3 regions of the Streptomyces sp. NPDC060366 genome follow, and region 3 is predicted to be linked to each of the others. Evidence: riboswitches for the same ligand, from Rfam matches in the RefSeq annotation. Region 3 holds a riboswitch; each other region holds the start of a gene.
What was found. A riboswitch is a leader RNA that binds a small molecule or an ion and turns the genes downstream of it on or off. The one in region 3 is predicted to bind thiamine pyrophosphate.
Positions count from the first base shown of each region.

Region 1: another riboswitch for thiamine pyrophosphate. It lies ahead of thiO (glycine oxidase ThiO); the one in region 3 lies ahead of ACFWHU_RS29945 (thiamine ABC transporter substrate binding subunit).
Region 2: another riboswitch for thiamine pyrophosphate. It lies ahead of thiC (phosphomethylpyrimidine synthase ThiC); the one in region 3 lies ahead of ACFWHU_RS29945 (thiamine ABC transporter substrate binding subunit).

Region 1 is NZ_JBHXDC010000002.1:357,037-366,700, forward strand. It holds gene ACFWHU_RS06300 (hypothetical protein) at 1-18, opposite strand, end outside; gene metF (methylenetetrahydrofolate reductase [NAD(P)H]) at 70-987, opposite strand; gene thiE (thiamine phosphate synthase) at 1,143-1,811, opposite strand; gene ACFWHU_RS06315 (Rv2175c family DNA-binding protein) at 1,898-2,263, opposite strand; gene ACFWHU_RS06320 (NAD(P)/FAD-dependent oxidoreductase) at 2,365-3,585, opposite strand; TPP riboswitch at 3,693-3,807, shown strand; gene thiO (glycine oxidase ThiO) at 3,804-5,033, shown strand; gene thiS (sulfur carrier protein ThiS) at 5,030-5,278, shown strand; gene ACFWHU_RS06335 (thiazole synthase) at 5,284-6,078, shown strand; gene ACFWHU_RS06340 (PASTA domain-containing protein) at 6,232-8,409, shown strand; gene ACFWHU_RS06345 (deoxyribonuclease IV) at 8,413-9,285, shown strand; gene ACFWHU_RS06350 (sulfite oxidase-like oxidoreductase) at 9,304-9,664, opposite strand, start outside.
Region 2 is NZ_JBHXDC010000004.1:230,845-240,508, forward strand. It holds gene ACFWHU_RS13635 (hypothetical protein) at 1-584, shown strand, start outside; gene ACFWHU_RS13640 (ABC transporter permease) at 635-1,246, opposite strand; gene ACFWHU_RS13645 (TetR/AcrR family transcriptional regulator) at 1,343-2,038, opposite strand; gene ACFWHU_RS13650 (medium chain dehydrogenase/reductase family protein) at 2,043-3,101, opposite strand; gene ACFWHU_RS13655 (TetR/AcrR family transcriptional regulator) at 3,212-3,868, shown strand; gene ACFWHU_RS13660 (hypothetical protein) at 4,064-4,300, shown strand; gene thiC (phosphomethylpyrimidine synthase ThiC) at 4,746-6,500, opposite strand; TPP riboswitch at 6,495-6,637, opposite strand; gene ACFWHU_RS13670 (YibE/F family protein) at 6,709-8,106, shown strand; gene ACFWHU_RS13675 (SsgA family sporulation/cell division regulator) at 8,196-8,630, opposite strand; gene ACFWHU_RS13680 (IclR family transcriptional regulator) at 8,783-9,559, opposite strand.
Region 3 is NZ_JBHXDC010000016.1:35,200-44,863, reverse strand. It holds gene frr (ribosome recycling factor) at 64-621, shown strand; gene ACFWHU_RS29955 (phosphatidate cytidylyltransferase) at 621-1,691, shown strand; gene rlmN (23S rRNA (adenine(2503)-C(2))-methyltransferase RlmN) at 1,867-2,979, shown strand; TPP riboswitch at 3,033-3,156, shown strand; gene ACFWHU_RS29945 (thiamine ABC transporter substrate binding subunit) at 3,254-4,330, shown strand; gene ACFWHU_RS29940 (ABC transporter permease) at 4,489-6,102, shown strand; gene ACFWHU_RS29935 (ABC transporter ATP-binding protein) at 6,108-7,190, shown strand; gene ACFWHU_RS29930 (LOG family protein) at 7,221-8,399, opposite strand; gene ACFWHU_RS29925 (hypothetical protein) at 8,457-9,614, opposite strand; gene ACFWHU_RS29920 (ABC transporter ATP-binding protein) at 9,596-9,664, opposite strand, start outside.

The DNA.
Region 1 (9,664 bases), on a different contig from region 3:
GAGGACCGTCCAGCCCATGCCCGCCCCTCTCCTGCGGTCACCGCCCCTGGTCGGGGCGGGTGCGACCGGTCACGACTGCTCGTGCAGTCCGAGATTCTCGTAAATTTCGAGCGTCGCCGTGGAGTTGTTGAGTGTAATGAAGTGGAGTCCGGGGACACCCTCCGCGCGCAGCGTCGCGCAGAACTCAGTCGCGTACTCGATACCGATGGAGCGTACAGCGGCGGGATCCTCAGCGGCGGAGAGGATCCGCTCTTTCAGTGCCGGGGGCAGCGAGGCGTTGCTGAGCTGCGAGAAGCGCTCGATCTGCCGGACGTTGGTGACCGGCATGATCTCCGGAATGATCGGGGTGTCGCAGCCGGCCGCCGACACCTTGTCCCTCAGCCGCAGGTAGTCCTCGGGGTCGAAGAACATCTGGGTGATCGCGTAGTCGGCCCCCGCGCGGCACTTGGCCACGAAATGCCGGACGTCGCTCTCCCAGTCGGACGAGCGCGGATGCATCTCGGGGAAGGCGGCGACACCCACGCAGAAGTCGCCGGACTCCTTGATCAGGCGGACCAGGTCGGCCGCGTACGTCACGCCCTCGGGGTGCTTGACCCACTCGCCCATCGGGTCGCCGGGCGGGTCTCCGCGCACGGCGAGGATGTTCCTGATGCCGGCGTCCGCGTACTGCCCGATCATGTTCCGCAGCTCGGCCACCGAGTGGTTCACGGCGGTGAGGTGGGCGACCGGGGTGAGTGTGGTGTCGGAGGCGATGCGCTGGGTCGCCTTGACCGTGCCCGCGCGGGTCGAGCCGCCGGCGCCGTAGGTCACCGAGACGAAGTTCGGCGCGACAGCCTCGATCCGGCGCAGCGCGTTCCAGAGATTCCGCTCGCCCTTCTCGGTCTTGGGCGCCCAGAATTCGAACGAGTACGACAATTTGCCGGTCGCAAGTAGGTCACGCACCGTACGAGCGTGATCCGTCCTGGTCGAAGCTGTACCAAGGGCCATACGGGAAGGTTATCGAGGGCGCGGCGATCACCCAACCAGAGCAGGCCCTTTTGTCCATTTCACACCAAGCCTGTCCACCCCTCGGACAGTGCGCCTGCACCGGAAGCCGAGCGTCCGGGGCTCCGGGGTGGGGGCCGGGGGTCCGGCGGACCGTGTCAGGCGACCCTGTCCCGTACGCGCTTGGCGATGCCGGAGGCCGCCATGGCCGGGTCGTCCGCCTCCGTGAGGGCCCGTACGACCACGACCCGGCGGGCCCCGGCGTCCAGGACCTCTTCGAGGTTGCCCGTGTCGATCCCGCCGATCGCGAACCACGGGCGCCGGGTGGCCAGCGCCGCCGCGTACCGCACGAGGTCGAGTCCGGGGGCGGGCCGGCCGGGCTTGGTGGGGGTGGGCCAGCAGGGTCCCGCGCAGAAGTAGTCCACGCCGGGCTCGCCGGCCGCCGCCATCACCTCGGCCTCGGAGTGTGTGGAGCGGCCGATCAGCAGCTCCGTACCGAGGATGGCGCGGGCGGCGGAGACGGGCAGGTCGCCCTGGCCCAGGTGCAGCACGTCGGAACCGATGGCGTGCGCCACGTCCGCCCGGTCGTTCACGGCCAGGAGCTTGCCGTGGCGCCGGCAGGCGTCGGCGAAGACCTGGAGGTGGTCCAGCTCCTCGGCCGCCTCCATGCCCTTGTCACGCAGCTGCACGATGTCCACACCGGAGGTGAGGACGGCGTCCAGGAACTCGGGGAGGTCCCCCTGCCGCTTCCGTGCGTCCGTGCAGAGATAGAGCCGGGCGTCGGACAGCAGATCGAGTGCGCTGGGCGCACCGGGCGCTGCGGGCATGCGGGTCTCCCCCGTCGGATCGTTGTCATGACGGCTGTGCGCGGGCCGGGGGCCGCCCGGCCCGCGCACGGCCGGTGGTGGTGCCGTCAGACGGCGAGCGCCTGCGCGCGGCGCTTCACCTCCGTACCGCGATTCTCGCTGAGGGCCTGCGCGGGCGTGCCCGGCAGGGACGGGTCGGGAGTGAAGAGCCACTCGAGCATCTCTTCGTCGGTGAAGCTGTCGTCCCTGAGGAGCGTCAAGGTCCCCGCGAGGCCCTTGACGACCTTCTTGCCGTCGATGAAGGCGGCCGGCACCTGGAGCGCCCGATTCTCACCGCGGCGCACGGCGATCAGCTGGCCTTCCTTCACCAGCTGGCGCACGCGCGTCACCTCGATATCGAGCATTTCGGCGATATCGGGCAGGTGAAGCCAGGCAGGGACGAGAGCATCGATCTTTGCGTCAATCTCAGTCACAGGACAAGCCTGCCATCCCGGACTGACAGTCGGAAGCCGAGCCGGGCACGGACTGGGCCGTCGAGCGGTACGTCCGGCCCGGGGAGAGCGGGCGGGGCACCTCAGAGAGCCGTCAGTTTGAGCGGTACGGCGGGGTCGGCGGCCCGCCGCGTGTCGATCCGCGCACCCGCCGCGACGAGCTTGCGGCCCTGCGCCAGGTCACGCGGTCTGCCGACGGCGAGCAGCGCCACCAGCGCCCCGTCCCGCAGCCAGAGGACCGACCAGGCGGCGCTCGCCGGGTCGCCCCGCCACAGGAGGGTGTCGGCCCGGGCGTGGTGGCCCGCGTACTGCACGAAACGGCCGAACTGTTCGGACCAGAAGTACGGCACGGGGTCGTACGGCTCGTGGGACTCCCCCACGATGTCGGCGGCGACCGTACGCGGGCCCTGGAGCGCGTTGTCCCAGTGGTGCACCATCAGCCGCTCGCCGTACCGGGCCGAGGGGAACGAGGCGCAGTCCCCGACCGCGTACACACCGGGCACCGAGGCGCGCAGCCGGTCGTCGGCGGTGACGGCCCCCTCGGCGCCGGTCGCGATGCCGGAGCCCGCCAGCAAGGCCGTCGCGGGTCTGGCGCCGATGCCCACGACCACCGCGTCCGCGGCGTGCTCGCGGCCGTCGGAGAGGACCACCCGGCCGGGCTCGACGGTCGCCACGCGCGCGTGGGTGAAGAGTTCGGCGCCGCTCTCGGCGTACCAGTCCTCCATCGGAGTGGCGACCTCGGCGGGCAGGGCGCCGGCGAGCGGATGGGCCGCGGCCTCGACGACGGTCACCTCGCAGCCGGCCTCCCTGGCCGCGGTGGTGAACTCGGCGCCGATCCAGCCCGCTCCCACCACGACGACGTGTCGCTTGCGCTCCAGGACGGGGCGCAGCCGCGCGGCGTCGTCCAGGGTGCGCAGCAGATGCACGCCGGGGACCCCGTCCGCGCCGGGCAGTGTGATCGGTTCGGCGCCGGTGGCGACGACCAGCGCGTCGTACGGAACCGGCCCCGCCTCCGTGTCCACCTCGTGGTCCGCCGGGCGCACACCGGTCACTTCCAGGCCCAGCCGCAACTCCACGCGGAGCGCTTCGAAGTCCACGTCGAAGGCCGAACTCTCCGCCGCGCCGAGGAGGACGGCCTTCGAGAGTGGGGGCCGGTCGTAGGGCTGGTGCCGCTCGGCGCCGATGAGGGTGACGGGGCCTTCGTGCCCCAGTTCGCGCAGTGCCACGGCGGTCTGCACACCCGCCATTCCCGCGCCGACGACGACGGTGCGCCGCTCGTCCGTCTGCTTCCGCTGCTCGCTCACCCGATCACCTTATGGAACCGGACGGGGCCACGACTCCCTTACAGGGGGCGGGGACAGGGGGTTACCCTGACCCGTGAAGCGCTTATCGGCAGTGACGAACACAAGACTTCACACCTCGCGGGAGCCCGTACGCACCGGGCTGAGAGGGAGGCTGACGCGGCCTCCGACCGTACGAACCTGATCCGGGTCATGCCGGCGAAGGGAGGAGCTGGACACCCATGCGGTCATCTCACGTTCAGTACCGGGAATCCGGGCGGACCGATGTCGTGGTCGTCGGGGGCGGGATCATCGGTCTCGTCACCGCCTGGCGCGCGGCGCAACGCGGGCTCGGCGTCACCGTCGTCGATCCGGAGCCGGGCGGCGGCGCCGCCCGGGTCGCCGCCGGGATGCTCGCCGCCGTCAGCGAACTCGACCACGGTGAACAGACCTTGCTGGCGCTGAACATCGCCTCCGCGCGGCTGTATCCCGACTTCGTCGCCGAACTGGAGTCGGTCACCGGCCAGGACACCGGCTACCGCGCCTGCGGCACGCTCGCCGTCGCTCTCGACACCGACGACCGGGCGCAGCTGCGTGAACTCCACGCCCTCCAGAGGAGGTCGGGTCTGGAGTCGGAATGGCTCACCGGCCGCGAGTGCCGACGGCTGGAGCCGATGCTCGCTCCCGGCGTACGCGGCGGGCTGCGGGTCGACGGGGACCACCAGATCGACCCGCGCAGGCTCGCGGCCGCCCTCGTGACGGCCTGCGAGCGGGCGGGGGTGGTCTTCCACCGGGCGTGGGCCGAACGCCTGCGGGTGGTCCGGGACCGGGCCGCCGGAGTCACGGTGGCCGGCGGCGCCGAACTCGGCGCCGACCAGGTCGTCGTCGCCGGTGGCAGTCTCAGTGGGCGGCTCGCGGGCGTGCCGGACGACGTCCTGCCCCCGGTACGCCCCGTCAAGGGCCAGGTCCTGCGGCTGACGGTGCCGCGCCCGTACGCCCCGTTCCTGTCCCGGACGCTGCGGGCCGAGGTCCGCGGCAGCCACATCTACCTCGTGCCGCGCGAGAGCGGCGAGCTGGTCGTCGGGGCGACGAGCGAGGAGATGGGCTGGGACACGACGGTGACGGCGGGCGGGGTGTACGAGCTGCTGCGCGACGCCCACGAACTGCTCCCCGGCATCACCGAACTGCCGCTCACCGAGACCCGCGCCGGGCTGCGGCCGACATCGCCGGACAACGCCCCGCTGCTCGGACCGACCGCCCTGCCGGGGCTGCATCTGGCCACCGGGCACCACCGCAACGGGGTGCTCCTGACGCCAGTCACGGGCCGGGTGATGGCCACCGTGCTCACGACGGGTGAACTCCCGGACGACGCGCGGCCCTTCACACCCGGACGCTTCTCGCCCGGCACCCCGCCCGGCCGCCCACCGGCCGTCTCCCCCGCCGTCTCCGCAGGTCAGGAGCAGCACGCATGACCGACACCGTGAATTCGCACTCGTCCGACGCCGCGCCCGGATCCGTGACCGTCTCGGTGAACGGAGCGGCCCGCGTCCTCGCCGGCCCCGTCACTCTCGACGTCCTCGTCGCGACCCTCACCGCCGCCCCTTCGGGCGTCGCCGCCGCGCTCAACGAGACCGTCGTCCCGCGCGGGCGCTGGTCCGACACCACTCTGTCCGACGGAGACCGTGTCGAAGTACTCACCGCGGTCCAAGGAGGCTGATCCCGATGTCCGACGACCGGCTCACCATCGGCGAGACCGTCCTCAACTCCCGGCTCATCATGGGGACGGGCGGTGCGCCCAGTCTCGACGTGCTGGAACGGTCCCTGACCGCGTCCGGCACCGAACTCACCACCGTCGCGATGCGCAGGCTGGACCCGAACGTGCGGGGCTCCGTCCTGTCCGTCCTCGACCGGCTGGGCATCCGGGTCCTGCCCAACACGGCGGGCTGCTTCACCGCGGGCGAGGCCGTCCTCACCGCGCGGCTCGCCCGCGAGGCGCTGGGCACCGACTGGATCAAGCTGGAGGTGGTGGCCGACGAACGGACGCTGCTGCCCGATCCGATCGAACTGCTGGACGCCGCCGAGACGTTGGTCGACGACGGCTTCACGGTCCTGCCGTACACGAACGACGATCCCGTGCTCGCCAGAAAGCTGGAGGACGTGGGGTGCGCGGCGATCATGCCGCTCGGCTCCCCGATCGGATCGGGTCTGGGCATCCGCAACCCGCACAACTTCCAACTGATCACCGATCGCGCGCGCGTGCCGGTGATCCTGGACGCGGGGGCGGGTACGGCCTCGGACGCCGCCCTCGCCATGGAGCTGGGCTGCGCGGCCGTCATGCTGGCTTCGGCGGTCACGCGCGCCCAGGAGCCCGTCCTGATGGCCGAGGCGATGCGGCACGCGGTCGAGGCGGGCCGGCTGGCGCACCGCGCGGGCCGCATTCCGCGCCGGCACTTCGCGGACGCCTCGTCTCCTACGGAGGGGCTGGCGGCGCTGGCCCCGGAGCGCCCGGCGTTCTGAGCCCCACCGCTCCACAAGCACGCTCCACCGGTGAGGGCGGCGACGGCCGATTGCCGCGATGTGGTGTGTGTGCTGTCACAAGACGGCTCCAGTGGCGCGTCGGGCCCGACCCGGGGCTGCGGGAGTGTCGGCGGCGGCTCGTAGACTCAACGGGTGGATACGACCCTTAGGGACCCTCTCGTCGGGCAGGTGCTCGACGGCCGTTACCGCGTCGACGCGCGCATCGCCGTCGGCGGCATGGCAACGGTCTACCGGGCCGTCGACACCCGGCTCGACCGGGTCCTCGCCCTGAAGGTGATGCACCCGGCGCTGGCGACCGACGCCACCTTCGTGGAGCGTTTCATCCGCGAGGCGAAGTCCGTGGCGCGGCTGGCGCATCCGAACGTCGTCGGGGTCTTCGACCAGGGCGCCGAGGGCGCGTACGTGTACCTGGCGATGGAGTACGTGGAGGGCTGCACGCTGCGCGACGTCCTGCGCGAGCGCGGCGCCCTCCAGCCGCGTGCCGCCCTGGACATCCTGGAGCCGATGCTGGCCGCGCTGGGCGCCGCCCACCGTGCCGGTTTCATCCACCGGGACATCAAGCCGGAGAACGTCCTGATAGGGGACGACGGCCGAGTGAAGGTCGCGGACTTCGGGCTCGTACGGGCCGTCGGCTCGGTCACCAACACCACCGGCACGATCCTCGGCACGGTCTCCTACCTCGCCCCGGAGCAGATCGAGTACGGCACCTCCGACACCCGCGTCGACGTGTACGCGTGCGGTGTCGTCCTGCACGAGATGCTGACCGGCGCCAAACCGCACGGCGGGGACACCCCCGCGCAGGTGCTCTACCTCCATCTGAACGAGGACGTGCCCGCGCCGTCCGCCGCGGTGCCCGGTATGGCGATCGAGCTGGACGAACTGGTCGCCGCCGCCACCGCCCGCGATCCGGAGATCCGCCCCGAGGACGCGGTGGCGATGCTCGCGCTGACCCGGCGCACGCGCGCCGCGCTCGACGACGCGCAACTGGACGCGATGCCGCCGCGGGCCACCGCGAAGACCTCTTCTGCCGCCCCCGCGAAGAAGGGCAGGGCACGGCGCGGCAGCGGCGCGGTCTCGGGCGGCGCCGCCTCGGAGCCGTCCCAGGACGGCCACGACAGCGCCACCGGCAACGGCCGCGGGCGCTCCCACGACGCCTCACTCGCCGCGCACGGCGCCTCCCACGGCCCGGCGGTCAACGGCGCCGAGGGCCGTCCCGACGACGGCTCCGACGACCGTACGAGCGTGATTCCGCGCATCGTCCGCCCGCAGCCCCCCGACGATTCCGGTACCGCCGACCTGTCGGCCGTATCCCGGGGAGACAACCAGGTCCGCCGCACCAGCCGGCTCACGATGCCGCCGCCGGGGCCCGAGGCGCCTCCGCGTCAGCCGCCCGCGCGCCGCCGGACCGGCAGGATCGCCTCCGCGCCCCGCGGGAGTGTCCTGGCGATCGTGGTCGCCGCACTGCTGGTGCTCGGCCTGGGCATCGGTGTCTGGTACATCAACTCGGGGCAGTTCACCCGTGTCCCCTCGCTCCTCGGGCAGAGCGAGCAGACGGCGAAGAAGCGCCTCGGTGACGCCGGGCTCGACGCGAGCGTGGAGAAGGACTTCAGCGACACGTTCGAGCGCGGCACGGTCATGCGCACCGACCCGGAGCCCCGGGCGCGGATACGGGGCAACGGATCGGTGACCCTCGTCATCTCCCGCGGCCCGGAGATCGTGCGGGTCCCGGACCTGGCCGGAAAGTCGCTGGCCGACGCCAAGGACGCGTTGAAGAAGGTCGGGCTGGCGCCCGGCGTCGTCGCCCGGTCCTTCGACGAGGAGACCGATCAGGGCGACATCATCCGCACCCAGCCGAAGGCGGGTACGGAGCTGCGGCCCGACGCGGGCGTGGCGCTTGTCGTCAGCAAGGGCAGGCCGGTCCACATGCCCGACGTGACCGGGCAGTCCGAGGAGGAGGCGACCGCCTCGCTCGAGGACGCGGGACTCGACGTGAAGGTCGCGGCCGAGCGCGTCAACTCCCCCGAGGAATCGGGAGCGGTGGCCAAGCAGTCCGCCAAGGAAGGCAGCAAACTCGCCCGCGGTGACACCGTCACGCTGACCATCTCCAAGGGCCCGCGGATGCTCGCCGTCCCGGACGTCACGGGGAAGTCGATAGACGCGGCCACGGGCGAACTGAACGACGCGGGCTTCGAGGTGGAGGTCGACCGGAGCTTCCCGTTCCTGGACGACACCGTGTCGAAGCAGTCCGTCGAGGGCGGCGAGAAGGCCGCCGAGGGCAGCACCATCACCATCACGACCAAGGGAATCTGAGGCTTGACGCTCCCCGACCGCCCGCGCAATCCCGTCGGCGGCCATGTTCCGGTGGCGGGCGGTCTCGCCCGTGTGGGGCTGGCCTGGGCCCGTGACATCGGCGCCGAGACCGTTCAGGTCTTCGTGGCCAATCCACGCGGCTGGGCGACGCCCGACGGGAATCCGGCGCAGGACGAGCTGTTCAGGGACCGGTGCGCCGCCGAGGGGCTGTCGGCGTACATCCACGCGCCGTACCTGATCAACTTCGGCTCCCACACCCCGGAGACGGCGGAGAAGTCGGTGCACTCCCTGCGGCACAGCCTGCGCCGGGGCCGGGAGATCGGCGCCCCGGGCGTCGTCGTGCACACCGGCTCGGCGACCGGCGGACGGCCGCGCGAGGTGGCGCTGGCGCAGGTACGGGAGCGGATGCTGCCGCTCCTCGACGAGCTGACGCACGACGACGACCCGTATCTGCTGCTGGAGTCGACCGCGGGGCAGGGCTCCTCGCTGTGCTCGCTCGCCGAGGACTTCGGCCCGTACTTCGCCGCGCTCGACGCGCACCCCAAGCTCGGCATCTGCCTCGACACCTGCCACATCTTCGCGGCGGGCCACGACCTGGCCGCGCCGCACGGGACGCACCGGACGCTGGACCGGCTGGTGGAGACGGTGGGTCCCGGCCGGCTCAGGCTGATCCACGCCAACGACTCCAAGGACGTGTCGGGCGCCCGTAAGGACCGGCACATGAACATCGGCGCGGGCCATATCGGTGAGGAGCCGTTCCGGGAGCTGTTCTCGCATCCGGCGACCGAGGGCGTGCCGCTGGTGATCGAGACCCCCGGCGGCAAGGAGGGCCACGCGGCGGACGTGGCCCTGCTGAAGAAGCTGCGCGACGCCTAGGTCGTTTTCTGGAGGTCGTTAAAGCTCCGGGCCGTCCCCGGGGCCTTCCTGGTACGAGTAGCGCTGTTCGCTCCAGGGGTCGCCGATGTTGTGATAGCCGCGCTCCTCCCAGAAGCCGCGGCGGTCGGCCGTCATGTATTCCACGCCGCGGACCCATTTCGGGCCCTTCCACGCGTAAAGATGCGGTACGACGAGCCGCAGTGGAAATCCGTGTTCGGCGGTGAGGAGTTCGCCGCCGTTGTGCGTGGCGAAGACGGTCCGTTCCGAGGTGAAGTCGGCGAGACGGACATTCGCGCTGTAGCCGTACTCGGCCCAGACCATGACATGGGTGACGGTCGGCGCCGGCGGGGCGAGTTCCAGGATCGTACGGGCGAGCACT
Region 2 (9,664 bases), on a different contig from region 3:
CGAACTCGCCGGTGGGCAACTCCGTACTGGCTCCGGCGATGCACGGGGCCACCGAGACCGGCGCGGGTCTCGCCGCCGTCGTCGCCGTCCTGGTGCCGGTCCTGGCGGGCGCGGCGGCCGTCGTCTTCCTGCTCGTCGGTTACGCCCTGCGAATGCTCAGCCCGGTGCCCGGCTTCTCCGGCACGCTGCTGACCGTCGGCTGGTTCTTCACCGCGGTCACGGCCGTCGGCCTGGCGGTCGCCGCCGCCGGGCTGCTGATCACGGCCCTGCGCAACGCCGCGACGCAGGTCGCGGTCGGCGATGCGGACGGCTCCTGGCCCGACGATGTGTCACGGGCCCGCGAGGAGTGGCGCGTCGCCCTGCTGGATCGAGGGATCCTGCCGTTCCTGCGCGAGGCCCTGGCCGCGCCCGGTGTGGAGCCGGCGCCGAAGGCCCGCCCGGCGCAGTATCTGCCGAAGATGGGCTACAGCCGCCCGAACTTCTCCAGCCCGGACGACGGCGCGACGGCCGGGCAGCGTCCGATGTACTCGAGCCCGGACTTCTCCAGCCCCGACTTCGGCGGTCCTGAGCACAAGCCCGAATGAGCCGCCGCAGGTGGACCTTCCCACCTGCGCGGCTCACTTCGGAAGGCGTGTCAGCGGGTCGCGAGGCGGCGGCGTTCGAGGACCGCGGCCACGGCGTACGCGCCGCCGCCGGCGACGGTGAGGACCCAGTAGAGGCCGGGGGTGCCGAGGAAGAGCGCCGCGGTGGAGGTCAGGGCGAGCCAGCAACCGAGGCCGTAGTGCAGCAGGTTGCGGCGTGCGGCGCCCTCGGCGAGATAGAGCAGGCCGACGACGAGGCCGGAGCCGGTGGGCCAGAGCGTGGACTGGAGATCGGGCATGTCGAGGCTGTTCGTCAGGCCGGTGATGGCGAGGAACAGGGCGGCGAAGGCGACGACCCAGGCCGCGCCGAGCAGTTTGCCGGTGCGGATCTCGTCGGGGTCGATCGCGGCGCGCTGTGCGCGGCCGGCGGCGACGGTCGCGCTGACGGTACCGGCCGCGAGCCCGATTCCCAGGAGCGTCATGGGCAGCCAGCCGGGCAGTTCGAGCAGGGGGTTGGCGCCCTGGGAGACGGCGGCGGCGCCGTGACCGAGCACGTAGGCCAGTCCGAAGCTGACGTAGGTGGCGCGGTTGTCGACCTCGCTCGTACGGCCTGTCGGAGCGACGGTGTCGGTGGCGGCGGGCGAGGCGAGGGTGGCGACGGACATGGCGGAAACCTCCGGGTGTCTGGGCGCGAAAGCCTTGGTGGCCGGCGCCTGTAGGTGCTGAATGCGGGGGAGTTCGGGTTCGGGTTCGGCCGGGGATCAGGCCGGGCCGAGGCGCGACAGCGAGGCCGCGAAGTGCCGCACCAGATCGGCGGGCCAGGGGAAGGCGTGGGAAACGGTGCGCTGGTGAGCGAGTCCGTGCAGGCCGATCCAGAGCGCCACCGCGTCGGCGCAGGGGTCGGTGCTGGCCGAGCGTCCGGCGGTGACGCAGTCGGCGAGGGCGCCGGAGAGGACCCGCAGGGCTTCCGCGCCGAGGGAGGCCGGACCGGGTCCGGCGGTCCTGTCGCGGGTGGTCCTGTCGCCGGTCGTCCCGTTGACGGTCGCCCTGTCGCCGGTGGTGGCGGGTTTCGCGAGCTCACCGAACATGGCGCGGTAGCGCTCGGGGTGGGCTGCGGCGAAGTCGAGATAGGCGTGGCAGGCGGCGTACAGGCACTGTTCGGCGTCGTCGCCTGCCGCGTCCACGGCGGCCCGGAGTCGGCCCGACAGTTCGGCGAAGGCTTCGCGGACGACGGCGAGCATGATGGCCGGGCGGCCGGGGAAGTGCGGGTAGATCGAGGGGGCGGCTATTCCGGCCTGCCGGGCCACGGCGCGCAGGGTGACGGCCCGTTCGTCGCCATGATCGAGCAGGTCGGTCGCGGCGGCCAGGATGTCGGCCCGCAGGTGGCCGCCCTCGCCCCGGCGGTTCCTCGTACGGAGGGCGCGTCTGGGCACTTGTGCGTCGGCTGCGAGGGCCATGGCGTCACGTTCCGGGGACGATGACGACCTTGCCGAGGACTGTGCGGGACTCGGCGAGTGCCAGTGCCGACGCGGCGTCGGCCAGTGGAATCCTGGCGGCGATCTGCGGGACGACGGAGCCGTCGGCCACCAGTCGCAGCACCTGGGTGAGGTCCTCGCTCAGTCGGCGCTGCCAGGACGCCTGGCAGCGCTTGCCCGCCCAGTAGTTGTAGAAGTGCGCGCTCCTGCCGTTGGGCAGGGAGTTCCAGGCAGCCAGGCGGGCGAACAGCTTCAGCACGGGCAGTTGAGAGTTGCCTTCCTCGTCCTTCGAGGCCGCGGTGCCGTAGGAGACCAGCGTTCCGCCACGGCGCAGCAGCCGCCACGACTGCTCCAGTGCGGCGCCGCCGACGTGGTCGAAGACCGCGTCCACGCCGTCGGGGGCCATCTCCCGGATCCGGGCGTACATATCGGGGTCGCGGTAGTCGACGGGGCTCGCGCCCAGCTCACGCACGGTGGCGTGGTGGCGGGGGGATGCCGTGCCGATCACCGTGATGCCGGCGTGCCGGGCCAGTTGTACGAGGGTGGAGCCGACGCCGCCGTTGGCGCCGAGCACCACGATGATCCCGCCGGAGCGGACCTTGGCGATCCGGTGCAGCATCTGCCAGGCGGTGATCCCGTTGACGAGGACGGTCTCCGCGGCGGCCGCGTCCACGTCGTCCGGTACGGGCATCAGGTCCACGGCGTCGATCAGCAGGTGGCTGGCCCACGCGCCGGTCTTGGTGACGGCGGCGAACCGGCGTCCGGTGAGCCCGGTGTCCACGCCGGGTCCGGTGGCGGTGACGGTACCCACCACGTCGTAGCCGGGGACGAAGGGGAACGGCGGCTGGTCGTAGTACTTGCCGCGGCGCATCTGCTGCTCGGCGAACGCGACCCCGGTCGCTTCCATCCGCAGTACGACATGGCCCGCGGCCGGCGCCGGGAGATCGCGGGTCCGGACCTCGAGGCCGTCCGGCTCGACGGTGCCGGGCAGGACTATCTCGGTGGCGCTCACAGTGACGGTGCTGGTGCTGGTGCTGGCGGTCATGGCATTTCCCTTCAAGGCTTCGCTCGTTCGCTTACAGATGTAACTGTACGAGCGTAAGTCTCGGTTCGCAAGGGGATACGGCCATAACCTTCACGGCGTAAGGTGACAGCATGGACAACACCGGAACAGCGGCCTCGGCCGCACCGAAACAGGGCCGCGCGCGCAACCGTCGCGGCGAGGGCGGGCGCCTGCGGGAGGACATCATCGCCGCCGCGGTGGAACTCCTCGACGAAGCGGGCGACGAACGCGCCATCACACTGCGCTCGGTCGCCCGCCGGGTCGGAATCGCCGCCCCGTCGATCTACCGGCACTTCCCCGACCAGCCGGCCATCATGCTCGCCGTCGTGCAGGGGGAGTTCGCCGACCTGCGGAACAGCCTGCGCTCCTCGGTGGAGAAGGCCGGGGACGACCCCCGGCGACGGATGTACGCCGTCTGCGAGGCGTATCTGGAGTTCGCCCGGATCCATCCCGAGCGCTACCGCACGATGTTCGGCGGCCTCTGGATGCCCGACCTGGACGACAGCTCCCTGACCAAGGAGGATCTGGCCGCGCTCGGCGACGACAGCATGCGGATCCTCGTCGAGACCCTCGGCGAGTGCGCCGCCGCGGGCCAGTCCACCAGCACCGACCCGTCCAGTGACGCGGTCGCGCTCTGGCTGGGCCTGCACGGACTCGCCCACCAGCGAGCGGTGGCCGAGTCCTTCCCCTGGCCGCCGGACATCGCCGACCGCATCATCACCGCACTCGCCCACCTGAAGACCGCCTGACCCCGTCCAGGGCCCAGGTTGTGGGTTGGGCCCTGGGTTGGGTCTTGGGGCCCATGCCGGTGGGTGTGGCCCCGTCGTACTTTTCTCATGTCGCCAGCGGGACCGGCCAGGAGGAAGCCGGAAACGCGGGGCGACACCAAAGACTCGTACGAGTCGGCCGGTCACCGGCCGGCCGACACAAAAAGGGGACAGCTCATGTCGAACGTCACGCTGAAGGCCGCCACCAACGCCAAGCTCTACGTCGGCACCTGGGCCAACACCGCCGTCACCGCGATGAAGCGCCGCAGCGACAAGGGCCAGGGCGCCGTCGAGTACGTCGGCGTCATCGTCCTGGTCGCCCTGATCATCGCCGCCATCGTCGGCTCCGAGGTCGACACCGCAATCGCCGACGGCCTCACCAACACCGTCGACGAGATCCTCGGTGGCGAGTAACCAACCCCCCACGGGACAGGGCAGGCCCAATCCATCCCCGGCCAGGATGGACACGGACCTGCCCTCCCCACATTCCCGGCCCAAATGAGCCCCGCCTCTGCCCCGACCGCCCGCACGACCTGGCGGCCGGGGCAGAGTCATGTTCTCCACCACGCCGATGACGGCCTCGTGGCGGTACACCCGCATCAGCCGTGCCATCACGTGGATGGGCACACCTGCGCTACGCAGACGCTTCTACGAACACGCTCTCCGATATGGCCGACTGGAAGCTGTCACTTCCCGCGAAGACGGCTCGGTAGGAGCCGACTGTGCTCCGGTCAATCTCTGCCGTCGGCTCCCAAGACACTGGAACGGGTCGCGCGATGGCGGACACCAAACGTCGGCGCACCACGGAGTGGGGCCCGACTCACGTGGGGAGGCCACTCGTGGACGTCCGCCGCCCGGCTCAGTCGGCGATCGGCAGGTACACCCGGTTGCCGCTCGCCGCGAACTCCTTGGATTTGGCTGCCATGCCCGCCTCGATCTCGTCCTGCGAGCCGCCGTGGTCACGGCGGATGTCGTGGGAGATGCGCATCGAGCAGAACTTCGGCCCGCACATCGAGCAGAAGTGCGCGGTCTTCGCCGGCTCGGCCGGCAGTGTCTCGTCGTGGAACTCCCGTGCCGTGTCCGGGTCGAGCGCCAGATTGAACTGGTCCTCCCAGCGGAATTCGAACCGCGCGTCCGACAGCGCGTCGTCCCATTCCTGCGCCCCCGGATGGCCCTTGGCCAGATCCGCCGCGTGCGCCGCGATCTTGTACGTGATGACGCCGGTCTTCACATCGTCGCGGTTGGGCAGGCCCAGGTGCTCCTTGGGTGTCACGTAGCAGAGCATCGCCGTACCCCACCAGGCGATCATCGCGGCGCCGATGCCGGAGGTGATGTGGTCGTACGCCGGGGCGACGTCCGTCGTCAGCGGGCCGAGCGTGTAGAACGGCGCCTCCTCGCAGATCTCCTGCTGAAGGTCGATGTTCTCCTTGATCTTGTGCATCGGGACATGGCCCGGCCCCTCGATCATGGTCTGCACGTTGTGCCGCTTGGCGATGGTGTTCAGTTCGCCGAGCGTCCGCAACTCGGCGAACTGCGCCTCGTCGTTGGCGTCCGCAATCGAGCCCGGCCGCAGGCCGTCGCCGAGGGAGTACGTCACGTCGTACGAGGCGAGGATCTCGCACAGCTCCTCGAAGTTCTCGTACAGGAACGACTCCTGATGGTGCGCCAGGCACCACGCCGCCATGATCGAGCCGCCGCGCGAGACGATGCCGGTCTTGCGGCGGGCCGTGAGCGGCACGTAGCGCAGCAGCACGCCCGCGTGGACGGTCATGTAGTCGACGCCCTGCTCGGCCTGTTCGACGACCGTGTCCTTGTAGATCTCCCAGGTCAGCTCCTCGGCCTTGCCGTCGACCTTCTCCAGCGCCTGGTAGAGCGGCACGGTGCCGATGGGGACCGGGGAGTTGCGCAGCACCCACTCACGGGTGGTGTGGATGTTGCGGCCGGTGGAGAGGTCCATGACCGTGTCGGCGCCCCACTTGGTCGCCCAGGTCATCTTGTCCACCTCCTCCTCGATGGAGGAAGTGACCGCGGAGTTGCCGATGTTGGCGTTGACCTTCACCAGGAACCGCTTGCCGATGATCATCGGTTCGATCTCGGGGTGGTTGACGTTGGCCGGCAGTACGGCGCGGCCCGCGGCGATCTCGTCGCGTACGACCTCGGGCGGGACGTTCTCCCGGATGGCGACGTACTCCATCTCCGGGGTGATGTCGCCCCGCCGGGCGTACGCGAGTTGCGTGACCGCCTGTCCGTCGCGGCCCCGGCGCGGCTGGCGCGGGCGGCCGGGGAAGACCGCGTCGAGATTGCGGAGACCCCCGCGGGGCGAGGTGTGTTTGAGGCCGTCGTCCTCGGGGCGGACGGGGCGGCCCGCGTACTCCTCGGTGTCGCCGCGGCCGACGATCCAGTTCTCCCGGAGCGGTGCGAGACCGCGCCGTACGTCGGTTTCGACGGTGGGATCGGTGTACGGCCCCGACGTGTCGTACAGCGTCACGTCGTCGCCGTTGGTGAGATGCACCTGACGGACCGGCACCCGGAGATCGGGGCGCGATCCTTCCACGTATCCCTTGTGCCAGCCGATGGCTCGTGCGGCAGGCGTGCGTGCGTCCTGAACGGTCATATGAGACCTACTCCCTACGCCGGCATTACCCGGTAACAGGTTCGGCGGTCGACGCAGCTCAGGGATCCGGGGAAGCCCCGGAACTCCACAGTCAGCGTCCTCTCAGCCCGGTGCTCCGAGCTCCCGCGTGTGTAAAGGCACCACCACGCTAACGCGATGTCGGGCGTGCTGAACAGAGGGCCCCCGCCGTTCTTGCGATGATCGGTCGGTGACCTCACCCCAGCAGACACCCGATACGCACGGCCACTCGCACAGTCATGGGCCGGCCGCGCCGGTCTCCAAGCACCTGCGCAAGGTCATCGCCGCGGTGCTGATTCCCTTCGCCACGGCCGTCCTTGTCGGACTCGTCGTGCTGTGGCCCGGCGGCGCCCCGGCGCACGAACGCACCGGTGTCGGCTTCGACCGGCAGACCGAGCAGGGCCAGGTGGTGAAGATCGAGCAGATCGACTGCAAGGACGTGAACGCCGCTCAGGTCCCGCCGACGGGCGACACGACGACGCCGGAGGGGCGTGAGGCGCAGCAAGCACAGACCGGGGACTGCGAGAAGGCGACGGTCGAGGTGACGACCGGTAAGAACAAGGGCCGTAAGTTCGTCGAGATCGTCCAGCCCGACGCGCCGCGGCAGTTTCACGTGAAACAAGGCGTTGTGGTGGCCTACGCCCCCGACGCCCCCCGGGATCTCCAGTACTCGGTGACGGACGTGGACCGCTCGACGCCGATGGCACTGCTGGCCGGGATCTTCGCTCTCGCGGTGATCGTGGTGGGGCGGCTGCGCGGGCTGATGGCACTGGTCGCGCTGATCATCTCGTTCGCCGTACTGACGCTGTTCATCCTGCCGGCGATTCTCCAAGGTTCGAATCCGCTGATCGTCGCGGTCGTCGGCGCGAGCGCGATCATGCTGATCGCGCTCTATCTGTGCCACGGTCTGACGGCCCGTACGTCCGTCGCCGTGCTCGGCACACTCATCTCGCTGCTGCTGATCGGGCTGCTGGGCTCGCTGTTCATCGGCTGGGCGAGTCTGACGGGCAACACGGACGACAACACCGGGCTGATCCACGGGCTCTATCCGGAGATCGACATGAGCGGTCTGCTGCTGGCGGGCGTCATCATCGGATCGCTGGGTGTGCTGGACGATGTGACGGTCACCCAGACGTCGGCGGTGTGGGAGCTGCGCCAGGCGAATCCCGACATGGGGCCGCGCGCCCTCTACCGGGCGGGTATCCGTATCGGGCGCGACCACATCGCGTCGGTGGTCAACACGCTCGTACTGGCCTACGCGGGCGCCGCGTTGCCGCTGCTGCTGCTCTTCTCGATCGCCGAGTCGAGCGTGGGGACGGTGGCCAACAGCGAGCTGGTGGCCCAGGAGATCGTACGGACCCTGGTCGGGTCGATCGGTCTCGTCGCGTCGGTGCCGGTGACCACGGCACTGGCGGCGCTGGTGGTGTCGGCCGACCGGCCGGGGACGCCGGGGGGAGGGGCGACGCCGGAGACGGCGACGGGGGCGCCGTCGGACGCACCCTCGGGGACGCCGCCGAAGGCGCCTTCCGGGCGGCCGTTCGGGGGCCTGCGGACGCGAGGCGGAGGCGGGCGGCGCCGCAAGGCGTAGCCCTCCGCCCGCGGGAGCGCTCAGGAGCCGGAACCCCGGAATCCGCGCTGGAGCCGGCACTCAGCAGTCGGCGTTCCTCGAATCCGCGCTCAGCCCGCGTTCTCCTCGGCGAGGATGCGCCCGAGCGTCTCCTCAAGATTGGTCTCGAAGTCCCCGAGCGTCATCTCCTGCCCGAGCGGGACCAGCCGGTCCGTACGGTCGAGGAAGGCCACCAGCGGCGGTGCGCTGACCCGGAAGAGGGCGTGTTCGGCGCCGACCTGGAGTCTGATGTGGACGTCCGAGAGCTCCTCGGGCTCGGTCGGCGAGATGTACACGTCGCCGTCGCCGCTGGGTTCGTTGATGCCGTCGACCAGCAACTCGCGGCCGAAGGCCCAGGTGACCGGGGCGTCGCCGGGCAGATGGAACGTCATCCGCACCGCGTAGGGGTCCGCCGTCTCGTAACGGAGTTCCACTGGAATTCGGAATGAGAGCTCTTCGGAGACAAGGAAACTCATCAGGACTTCTGCCTGAACCAACTCGCGCATCACGTACCCCGCAGTGGATGACGGACAGTTACGGAGAGTAAGAAATTCAGAGGGATTTCAGGGGTTTGAGGGGTGAAAGGTCCGATATTGATGCCCCTTGATCCTCTTCTTAATCGTCCAACACGCAGTAACAGATCACAAGGAGTGATATTTCAAATACTGATAGAGAATTCCAGCGAGCCGATCAAGTTTCCGATCTCTTTGCATAGCCGTTCGACATTGGGAAGCAGTTTTCGCTCCTGATGCAGCGGCACCGACGTCGCGAGCGCCGCGACCGTCGGCCCGTGCCTGACGGGTACGGCGGCGCAGACCTGGCCGAGCACGTACTCCTGCCGCTCCAGAAAGGGTCCCGTGCGCCCCCTGGCACCGAGGCGCGACAGCAGTGCGCGCCGGTCCGCCACGGAGTAGGGGGTGAGCGGGCCCACGGGATGCCGGTCCAGATGGTCCTGGCGGGCGGCCTCGTCGAGCTGGCTCAGCAGACACTGGCCGATCGCGTGCGCGTGCCCGGTCTCACGGAAATCCGCCCATTCGGCGACGGCGGGCGTGGCCGGGCTGTCGGCGACCGCGACGACCTCGATCTCGCCCTCGCGGTAGACCGCGAAATAGACGGGCGCCCCGATCAGATCGCGGCAGTACTCCATCGATTCGGCCATCGTGCGCCGGGGCCGGCCGATTACCGGGCCCTGGCCGCTCACCAGGCGGTCCACCGCGTCCCCGAGGAAGAACACGCCCTTCTCACGGCGCAGATAGCCCTCGTGGGTCAGGGTGCGCAGCAGGTGATAGGCGGTGGGGAGGGGGAGGCCGGCCTCACGGGCGAGCTGTTTCGCCGGGGCCCCGTTCGGATGGGCGCCGGCCGACTCCAGCAGACGCAGCGCGCGCCGCACGGAACCGATCAGGGTAGGAGCAGCTGACGTGCTCGCTGTGGCCAAAGGTCACCCCTGGGCTTGCTGACGGGCGTGCGCCCGCTCGCGGGGGCCGCCCCCGCGCCTGTCACACCCCTGGGGACCCGAGACAGAGTCTGAGGTCCGGCGTCG
Region 3 (9,664 bases):
CGACGCAGGTTCCGCCGGCCCTGTAAGCACACCGGGCCCACTCAAGACACGCAGGAGCAAGTGGTGATCGAAGAGACCCTCCTCGAAGCAGAGGAGAAGATGGAGAAGGCCGTCCTGGTCGCCAAGGAGGACTTCGCCGCGATCCGCACCGGTCGTGCGCACCCGGCGATGTTCAACAAGATCGTGGCGGACTACTACGGTGCGCTGACCCCGATCAACCAGCTGGCCTCGTTCTCGGTGCCCGAGCCGCGTATGGCCGTGGTGACCCCGTTCGACAAGAGCGCGCTGCGCAACATCGAGCAGGCCATCCGCGACTCCGACCTCGGGGTGAACCCGAGCAACGACGGAAACATCATCCGGGTGGTGTTCCCCGAGCTCACGCAGGACCGCCGCAAGGAGTACATCAAGGTCGCCAAGACCAAGGCGGAGGACTCGAAGATCTCGATCCGCTCCGTGCGCCGCAAGGCCAAGGAGACGATCGACAAGCTGATCAAGGACGGCGAGGTCGGCGAGGACGAGGGCCGCCGCGCCGAGAAAGAGCTCGACGACACCACGGCGAAGTACGTCGCCCAGGTCGACGAGCTGCTCAAGCACAAGGAAGCCGAGCTGCTCGAGGTCTGATGAACGACTCTTCCTGGGGGGCCCCGCCGACCGCCGGCTACTGGGGACCGCCTGACCAGGGGGCTGCCCCGGCGGGTCCCGCATACGATGAGCTTGACGCACAGCAGACTCGGCCCATGCCCATCGTGCCCGACGTACCCGCGAACGGCGGGGCCCAGGATGACGACCGGGGGGCTGCTCGGCCGGGCGGCCCCCTGTTCCGTGACGAAACGCCGCAGGAGCCCATGTCCGCCACTCCGCCACCTCCTCCGAAGAAGCGGGCGGGCCGCGACCTGCGTGCGGCCATAGGGGTCGGTGTGGGGCTCGGCGCGGTGATCGTGGCATCCCTCTTCATCGTGAAGGCCGTGTTCATCGGCGTCATAGTGGTCGCCGTCGTCGTCGGGCTGTGGGAGCTGACCTCCCGTCTCAACGAGAAGAAGGGCATCAAGGCGCCTCTCGTCCCACTCGCGGTCGGTGGCGCCGCGATGGTCGTCGCCGGCTACGTACGGGGCGCGGAAGGCGCCTGGGTCGCGACCGCGCTCACGGCACTCGCCGTGCTCGCCTGGCGCATGACGGAGCCGCCCGAGGGCTATCTCAAGGACGTGACGGCGGGCGTCTTCGCGGTGTTCTACGTGCCCTTCCTCGCGACGTTCGTCGCGATGATGCTCACGGCGGACGACGGCGCGCAGCGCGTCCTCACCTTCCTGGTGCTGACCATCGTCAGCGACACCGGGGCGTACGCGATCGGCTGGCGCTTCGGCAGCCACAAGCTGGCGCCGCGCATCAGCCCCGGCAAGACCCGTGAAGGTCTCTTCGGCGCAGTGGGATTCGCCATGGTGGCGGGCGCACTGTGCATGCAGTTCCTCATCGACGGCGGCACCTGGTGGCAGGGCCTGCTGCTCGGCCTCGCCGTTGCGGCCAGTGCCACGCTGGGTGACCTGGGCGAGTCGATGATCAAACGGGACCTCGGGATCAAGGACATGGGCACGCTGCTGCCCGGTCACGGCGGCATCATGGACCGCCTCGACTCGCTCCTGCCGACGGCACCGGTCGTGTGGCTGCTGCTGGTGGTGTTCGTCGGCTCGGGCTGAGCCGTATCCGTACCGGTTACCCTGGTAAGGCCCGCCGTCCTGGACGGCGGGCCTTACTGCGCTCCGCGGTCGCGGAGCCCGTCACATGAGGTCTCCTGGCACCGGCAGCGTGCCCGCGTCCCTCCCGCGGTCGGCGGGGAACACCGGCCTCGTCGTACCGAGGAGAAAACAGCTCATGGCACCGCCCAATCCCGGAGAACTCACCTTCGTCGCGCCCCGTGGCGCCAAGAAGCCGCCGAGGCACCTCGCCGACCTCACACCGGAGGAGCGCCGCGAGGCCGTGGCGGCGCTGGGCGAGAAGGCGTTCCGTGCCAAGCAGCTCTCGCAGCACTACTTCGCGCGGTTCGCGCACGACCCCGCCGAGTGGACGGACATCCCCGCCGCCGCACGCGAGAAGCTCGCCGCGGAGCTGCTGCCCGACCTGATGTCCGTGGTGCGGCACATCTCCTGCGACGACGACACCACCCGTAAGACGCTGTGGCGGCTGCACGACGGCACGCTCGTCGAGTCCGTCCTGATGCGCTACCCGGACCGCGTCACCATGTGCATCTCCTCGCAGGCCGGCTGCGGGATGAACTGCCCGTTCTGCGCCACGGGGCAGGCGGGTCTCGACCGCAACCTGTCCACGGCGGAGATCGTGCACCAGATCGTGGACGGCATGCGCGCGCTGCGCGACGGTGAAGTTCCCGGCGGCCCCGCGCGGCTGTCCAACATCGTCTTCATGGGCATGGGTGAACCGCTCGCCAACTACCGCCGCGTCGTCGGGGCGATCCGCCGGCTGACCGACCCCGAGCCGGACGGCATCGGACTCTCGCAGCGCGGCATCACTGTCTCGACGGTGGGCCTGGTGCCCGCGATGCTGCGATTCGCCGACGAGGGCTTCAAATGCCGCCTCGCCGTCTCGCTGCACGCGCCCGACGACGAGCTGCGCGACACCCTCGTGCCGGTCAACACCCGTTGGAAGGTGCGGGAGGTGCTGGACGCCGCCTGGGAGTACGCGGAGAAGTCCGGCCGCCGGATCTCCATCGAGTACGCCATGATCCGCGACATCAACGACCAGGCGTGGCGGGGCGATCTGCTGGGCCGGCTGCTCAAGGGGAAGCGGGTGCACGTCAATCTGATCCCGCTCAACCCGACTCCCGGATCCAAGTGGACGGCCTCCCGCCCGGAGGACGAGAAGGCATTCGTCGAGGCGATCGCGTCCCACGGGGTGCCGGTGACGGTGCGTGACACCCGCGGTCAGGAGATCGACGGGGCGTGCGGTCAGCTGGCGGCGACGGAGCGCTGAGCGCGGCGAAGGGCCCCGACGGGGCCCATGTACGCTGGGTTCGAACGAATTACATATTCCGACAGGGGAGCGCCACAGCGCTGAGAGTGCGGCAGAGGCTCGGACGAGCCTCACGGTCGCAGACCCTCTGAACCTTGCCCAGGTCATTCTGGGTAGGAAGTTCGGACATCACTCAAGCTGTTGCGCCCTGCCCTGCTCCGGTCCGCCGGTGCGGGGCAGGGCCGCGTCTTCTCCTGGACATCCCAGGAGGAATTCAGTGCGTACCACGAAGAGAATGGCGGCCGGCGCCCTCGCCGCCGCGCTGGGCGTCTCCGGGCTCGCCGCGTGCGGCGGCGAGTCCGACGACTCCACGTCGTCGGACGGCGCGAAGTCCAAGAATGTGACGCTGGTCGCCCATGACTCGTTCGCCGCCTCGGACTCCGTACTGAAGGAGTTCACCGAACAGACCGGTTACACCGTCAAGGTGCTGAAGAGCGGCGAGGCGGGCGAGGCGCTCAACAAGGAGATCCTCACCAAGGGTGCGCCGCAGGGCGACGTCTTCTTCGGCGTCGACAACACCCTGCTCTCCCGCGCCCTCGACAACGGCCTGTTCACGCCGTACGAGGCGAAGGGCCTCGACCAGGTCCGCGCCGACGTACGGCTCGACGACGCCAAACACCGTGTCACGCCCGTCGACACCGGCGACATCTGCGTCAACTACGACAAGAAGTACTTCACCGACAAGAAGCTGGCCCCGCCGCAGTCCTTCGCCGACCTGACGAAGCCCGCCTACAAGGACCTGCTCGTCGTCGAGAACGCGGAGCAGTCCTCACCCGGCCTCGGCTTCCTCCTCGGCACCGTCGCCGCGTACGGGGACGACGGCTGGCAGGGCTACTGGAAGCAGCTCAAGGCCAACGGCGTCCAGGTGGTCGACAGTTGGGAACAGGCCTACAACGAGGAGTTCTCCGGCTCGGCGGGTGGCAAGAAGGCCAAGGCGGAGCGCCCCCTCGTCGTCTCGTACGCGTCGAGCCCGCCCGTCGAGGTCCTGTACGCCGACCCGCAGCCCAAGGAGGCGCCGACCGGCGTCGCCACGGGCACCTGCTTCCGGCAGATCGAGTTCGCGGGACTGCTCCAGGGCGCGAAGAACGGGGCGGGTGGCAAGGCCCTGCTGGACTTCCTGGTGAGCAAGACCTTCCAGGAGGACATGCCGCTCAACATGTTCGTGAATCCGGTCGTCGACGGTGCGAAGCTGCCCGCGCTCTTCACCGACCACGGCGCCGTGGTCGACAAGTCGGAGACCGTGGCCCCGGAGAAGATCGCCAAGAACCGTGACGAGTGGATCCAGTCGTGGTCCTCACTCGTCGTCAAGTAGTCGCGAAGGGCGCCTTGGAGGGCGACACGACCACGCGTACGGACGCGGGGCCGGTCGTCCGGGGCCCGGGCGGAGGGGCGGGGCGAGGACGGGGCCGGGAGGCGGGCGCCGCGGTGCGCGCCGCACGGCGACGGGGCAGCGTCGTACGGCTCTGCCTCATGGCCGTCCCCGTCGCGTTCTTCGCGGTCTTCTTCGCGTACCCCGTCACGGCGATCGTCGCCCGCGGGCTGAAGGTGGACGGCTCCTGGCACTGGGGCCGGTTCGGGGACGTGCTGAGCCGGCCCGACATCCGCCAGGTGCTCTGGTTCACGACGTGGCAGGCCGCGGTCTCCACCGCCCTCACTCTGCTGATCGCGCTCCCCGGTGCCTACGTCTTCGCGCGCTTCGAGTTCCCCGGCAAACAACTCCTGCGCGCAGTCGTGACCGTGCCGTTCGTCCTGCCGACCGTCGTCGTCGGCACGGCGTTCCTCGCGCTGCTGGGGCGCGGCGGCCCGCTCGACGAGCTGTGGGGTGTCCGGGCGGACACGACGGTGTGGGCGATCCTTCTCGCGCATGTCTTCTTCAACTACGCGGTGGTCGTCCGCACCGTGGGCGGCCTCTGGGCGCAGCTCGACCCGCGTCAGGAGGAGGCCGCGCGGGTGCTCGGCGCCGGCCGGCTCGCGGCGTGGTGGCGAGTGACGCTGCCCGCGCTCGGCCCCGCGGTCGCCGCCGCGGCGCTGATGGTCTTCCTCTTCACGTTCACCTCCTTCGGCATCGTCCAGATCCTGGGCGGCCCGGCGTACTCCACCCTGGAGGTGGAGGTCTACCGGCAGACCGCGCAACTTCTCGACCTGCCCACCGCCGCCGTCCTGACGATGGTGCAGTTCGCCGCTGTCGGCGCGATTCTGGCGCTGCACGCCTGGACCGTACGCAGGCGGGAGACGGCCCTGAAACTGGTCGACCCCGCCCTGACGGTGCGCAGGCCGCGCGGAGCCGGCCAGTGGGCGCTGCTCGCCGGCGTGCTCGGCACCGTCCTCCTGCTGATCCTGCTGCCCCTCGGCGTACTGATCGAGCGGTCGCTCGACGGCCCCGCCGGGTACGGCTTCGACTACTACCGAGCGCTCCGTTCGGTGGAGGCGAGCGGCGGCACCTTCCTCGTACCGCCCCTGGAAGCGGTCTGGAACTCCCTGCGGTACGCCTTGACGGCGACGGTCATCGCCCTAATCGTGGGCGGGCTGGCCGCCGCCGCTCTCACCCGACGGGCGGGGCGCCTCGTACGTGGCTTCGACGCGCTGCTGATGCTCCCGCTCGGCGTCTCCGCCGTGACCGTCGGCTTCGGGTTCCTGATCACGCTCGACAAGCCGCCGCTGGACCTGCGGGCGTCGTGGATCCTGGTGCCGCTCGCCCAGGCGCTGGTCGGCGTCCCCTTCGTCGTACGGGTGATGCTGCCCGTACTGCGCGCCGTGGACGGGCGGTTGCGGGAGGCCGCGGCCGTTCTCGGGGCCTCGCCATTGCGTGTGTGGCGGGAGGTCGATCTTCCGATGGTGCGGCGGGCGGTACTGGTGGCCGCCGGATTCGCCTTCGCCGTCTCGCTGGGTGAGTTCGGTGCCACGGTCTTCATCGCGCGACCGGACCGGCCGACGCTGCCGGTGGCGGTCGCCCGGCTGCTGGGGCGGCCCGGTGATCTCAACTACGGGCAGGCGATGGCGCTGAGCACGGTGCTGATGGTGGTGTGCGCCGTGTCGCTGCTGGTGCTCGAACGTATCCGTACCGACCGCTCCGGAGAGTTCTGATGGCCCTGCTCACTCTTGAGGACGTGACCGTGCGATTCGGGCGGCGTACGGCGCTCGACGCGGTGGATCTGGAGATCGCCGCACACGAGATCGTCTGTGTGCTGGGGCCGAGCGGCAGCGGCAAGTCAACCTTGCTGCGCGTCGTCGCCGGGCTTCAGCCGCCGGACGCGGGACGGGTGTTGCTGGAGGGGGCCGACCAGGCGGGGGTGCCGGTGCACCGGCGCGGCGTAGGGCTGATGTTCCAGGACCACCAGCTCTTTCCGCAGCGTGACGTCGGCGGCAACGTCGCCTTCGGAATGCGCGTGCGTGGCGAATCGCGCGGCGAACAGCGGCGACGTGTCGACGAGTTGCTCGATCTGGTCGGCCTGCCGGGCGCCCAGAGCCGCGCCGTCGCTGCGCTGTCCGGCGGCGAGCAACAGCGCGTGGCACTGGCGAGGGCGCTTGCCCCTCGGCCCCGGCTGCTCATGCTCGACGAGCCGCTCGGTCAGCTCGACCGGAGTCTGCGCGAGCGCCTGGTCGTGGAACTGCGCGGCGTGTTCGGCCAGTTGGGTACGACGGTGCTCGCCGTCACGCACGACCAGGGCGAGGCCTTCGCGCTCGCCGACCGGGTCGTGGTGATGCGTGACGGACGCGTCGCCCAGACCGGCACGCCGGTGGAGGTCTGGCAACGGCCGGCGTCCGCCTTCGTGGCGCGCTTCCTGGGCTTCGACAACGTCGTGGCGGCCACCGTGGACGGTGACACCGCCGACACGCCCTGGGGCAAGATCCCGGTGCCCGACGCCTCCCCCCAGGGCTCACGCGCGCTGTTGGTGCGTCCCACCGGGGTACGGCTCGGCGCCCCCGAGGACGGACTGCGCTGCACCGTCGGGGCCCGCACCTTCCGCGGCAGTCACGTCGCCGTCCTGCTGCGCCCCGAGGACGGGCCGGAGATCGAGGCGGAGTGCGGCCTCCGCGACGTACCCGACGAGAGTGCGAGGGTCGGGGTCTCCTTCATCGCCGAGGACGTGGTGGTCCTGGACGAACGGGAGCCGGACTCGACCGACGTCGCGAAGGGCGAGGCCCCAACGGGCGACAACGGGGCGCACTGACGCGACCTCACCCGGTGCGCGCCGGGTCGGTCAGCTGGAGAGCCGGGCCAGGGCCTCGGGGACCTCGGCCACCGAGTCGACGAGCGCGATGCGTGATTCCATCGAGCGCTTCCGCGCCAGCGACGTGAGCAGCGGCCAGGCCGGCAGCCGCTCCGTCCAGTGCGTGCGGTCGACGAGGACCATGGGCGTCGGCTCGCCACGTGACTCGTAGTAATTCGGCGTCGCGTTGTCGAAGACCTCCTGGACGGTGCCCGCAGCGCCGGGCAGGAAGACGACGCCGGCGTTGCAGCGGGCGAGCAGACCGTCCTCGCGGGTCGCGTTGGCGAAGTACTTCGCGATGTGGCCCGCGAAGGCGTTCGGCGGTTCGTGGCCGTAGAACCACGTGGGGATACCCACGGAGCCGTCGCCCCCGGGCCAGCGGCCCCGTACCTCGAAGGCGGCGCGCGCCCAGTCGGAGATCGACGGGCTGAACGACGGTGTCTTGGCGAGGATTTCGAGGGCCTCGTCCAGCATCTCGTCGGGATGCGGGGCCGCGTACGCGCCCAGGTTGGCGGCCTCCATGGCACCGGGGCCGCCGCCGGTCGCGACGGTCAGCCCCGTACGGGCCAGGTCGCGGCCGAGGCGGGCCGCTCCCGCGTACGCGTCCGTACCGCGCGCCATGGCGTGGCCGCCCATCACGCCGACGACCCGTGCGCCAGCGAGATGTTCGTCCAGGGCATCCGAGATCGCGTCGTCGTGGACCGACCGCAGCATCGAGGAGAGTATGTCGCCGTCGGCCTTGGTGCGCTGAAACCACTCGTAGGCGAGCGCGTCCGGCGTCGCCTCGTACCCGCCCTCGTCCAGCCTCTCGAAGAGTTGCTCGGGCGAGTAGAGCAGGCCCCGGTACGGGTCGAACGGGAGATGCGGGACGGGCGGGAATACCAGGGCCCCGTCGCCCCGTATCTTCGCCGCGGCGTCGGGCGCCATCGGGCAGCCGAGGAAGACCGTTTCGGAGGTGTCGGTGGACAGCAGGGCGAGCGTACGGCCCGTCAGGTCGACCGACTGGACCCGGAAGCCGCTGAGCGTCCCGCCCAGGATCACCTGGTCGAACTCGTCGAGGGATTCGATCTCGCGATCCAGGCCGTCCGCCCGGTGCTCCCAGGGTCCCTGGGGGCTCTGCGCCGCCGCCTGTTGTGCTTCATGTCCGTCGTGTCCCGCGCCGTTCGCCATGCGGACACGATAGGCCCCCGTTCGGACAGGGAGCCTGAGTTCGGGAAGGCGGCCGGTTCAGCCGGTGAGCGGTACGGCGGCCAGCGCGGCGATCATCCACGTCAGCGGTCCGAATACGGCGAGCAGCGCTCCCGCCCTCAGCGCCGCCGCGGTACGCAGGAGCCCCGTGGGCGCGCCGACCCGTACCATCGCGGCCGTCGTGTCTGTGCGGGCGTGCTTGGCCTCCAGGACCGCCATCAGCAGCGTCGCGACGGTGCAGCCCACGACAAGTGTGGCGCCGAGGCCGGTGAGCGGCCCGAACGGGCGCTCGTCGCCGGGGCCGTACAGCGCCGCGGCGGCGAATCCGCCGGAGATCACCGCGCAGACCACGCCGAGCGGTCGGCCGATCCGCACCGCCTCGTCCATCAGGATCCGCCCCGCGAGCAGTCGCGTCGCACCGGGGCGCAGCATTTGGAGGAGTTGGCCGCAGAGGTACGCGATGCCGGGACCGGCGAGGGCCAGGCCCAGCGCCGTCAGTGACCAGCCGGCCAGGACACCGGCCGGGCTGCCTTCGAACCGTCCCGGCATCGGCAGGGGCGATCCGGAATCGGCTCTGCTCGCGTAGGTCTCGACGGCGAGCCCCGCCGCGGTGAGTGCGACGCCCCAAGGGAGCCCCGACGGTGCGGGCTTGGGCGTCGCGGGCAGTTCGCTATCGGTGTGTTCGGCCCGCCCCGTCGTACGCGGACGCAGGGCGAGTCCGGTGGCCGCGCCGGCGAGGACAGGTACGACGGCGAGCAGCGTGAGGGCGGCGGCCAGGGGCAGCGGCTGTCCCGCGCCGAGCAGATCGGCCGCGGCACCGTCGAAGGGGAGCCCCGTGATGTCGCCACGCAGGTGAAGGAAGAACAGCAGCGCCACCATGCTGCCGACGGTGCAGGAAAGAGTGGTCGACGCGGCGGCGAGCGCGGTGAGTTGAGCCGGGCCGAGGCCGACGGCGGAGAGACCGGAACGTGGCCGGGTGCTCGGGTCCGCACGCGCTACGGCGACCGCGAACTGCAGCGTCGCGGCGAGCGGGAGCACGCACCACAGCAGCCGCAGCAGTGATCCGGAGGGGTGGTTCACGGCCCAGCCCAGGGTGCACAGGAGGAGGAAGCCGACCCCCGCCGACGCCGCGGCCACCAGCAGCCTGCGCAGCAGGACGAGGGGGTGGCTGCCACGGGCTAGACGGAGAGCGAGCACGCTGCCTGGCCTTCCGCCTCGGTCGGCCGCAGGGCGCCCACGCGGTGGCC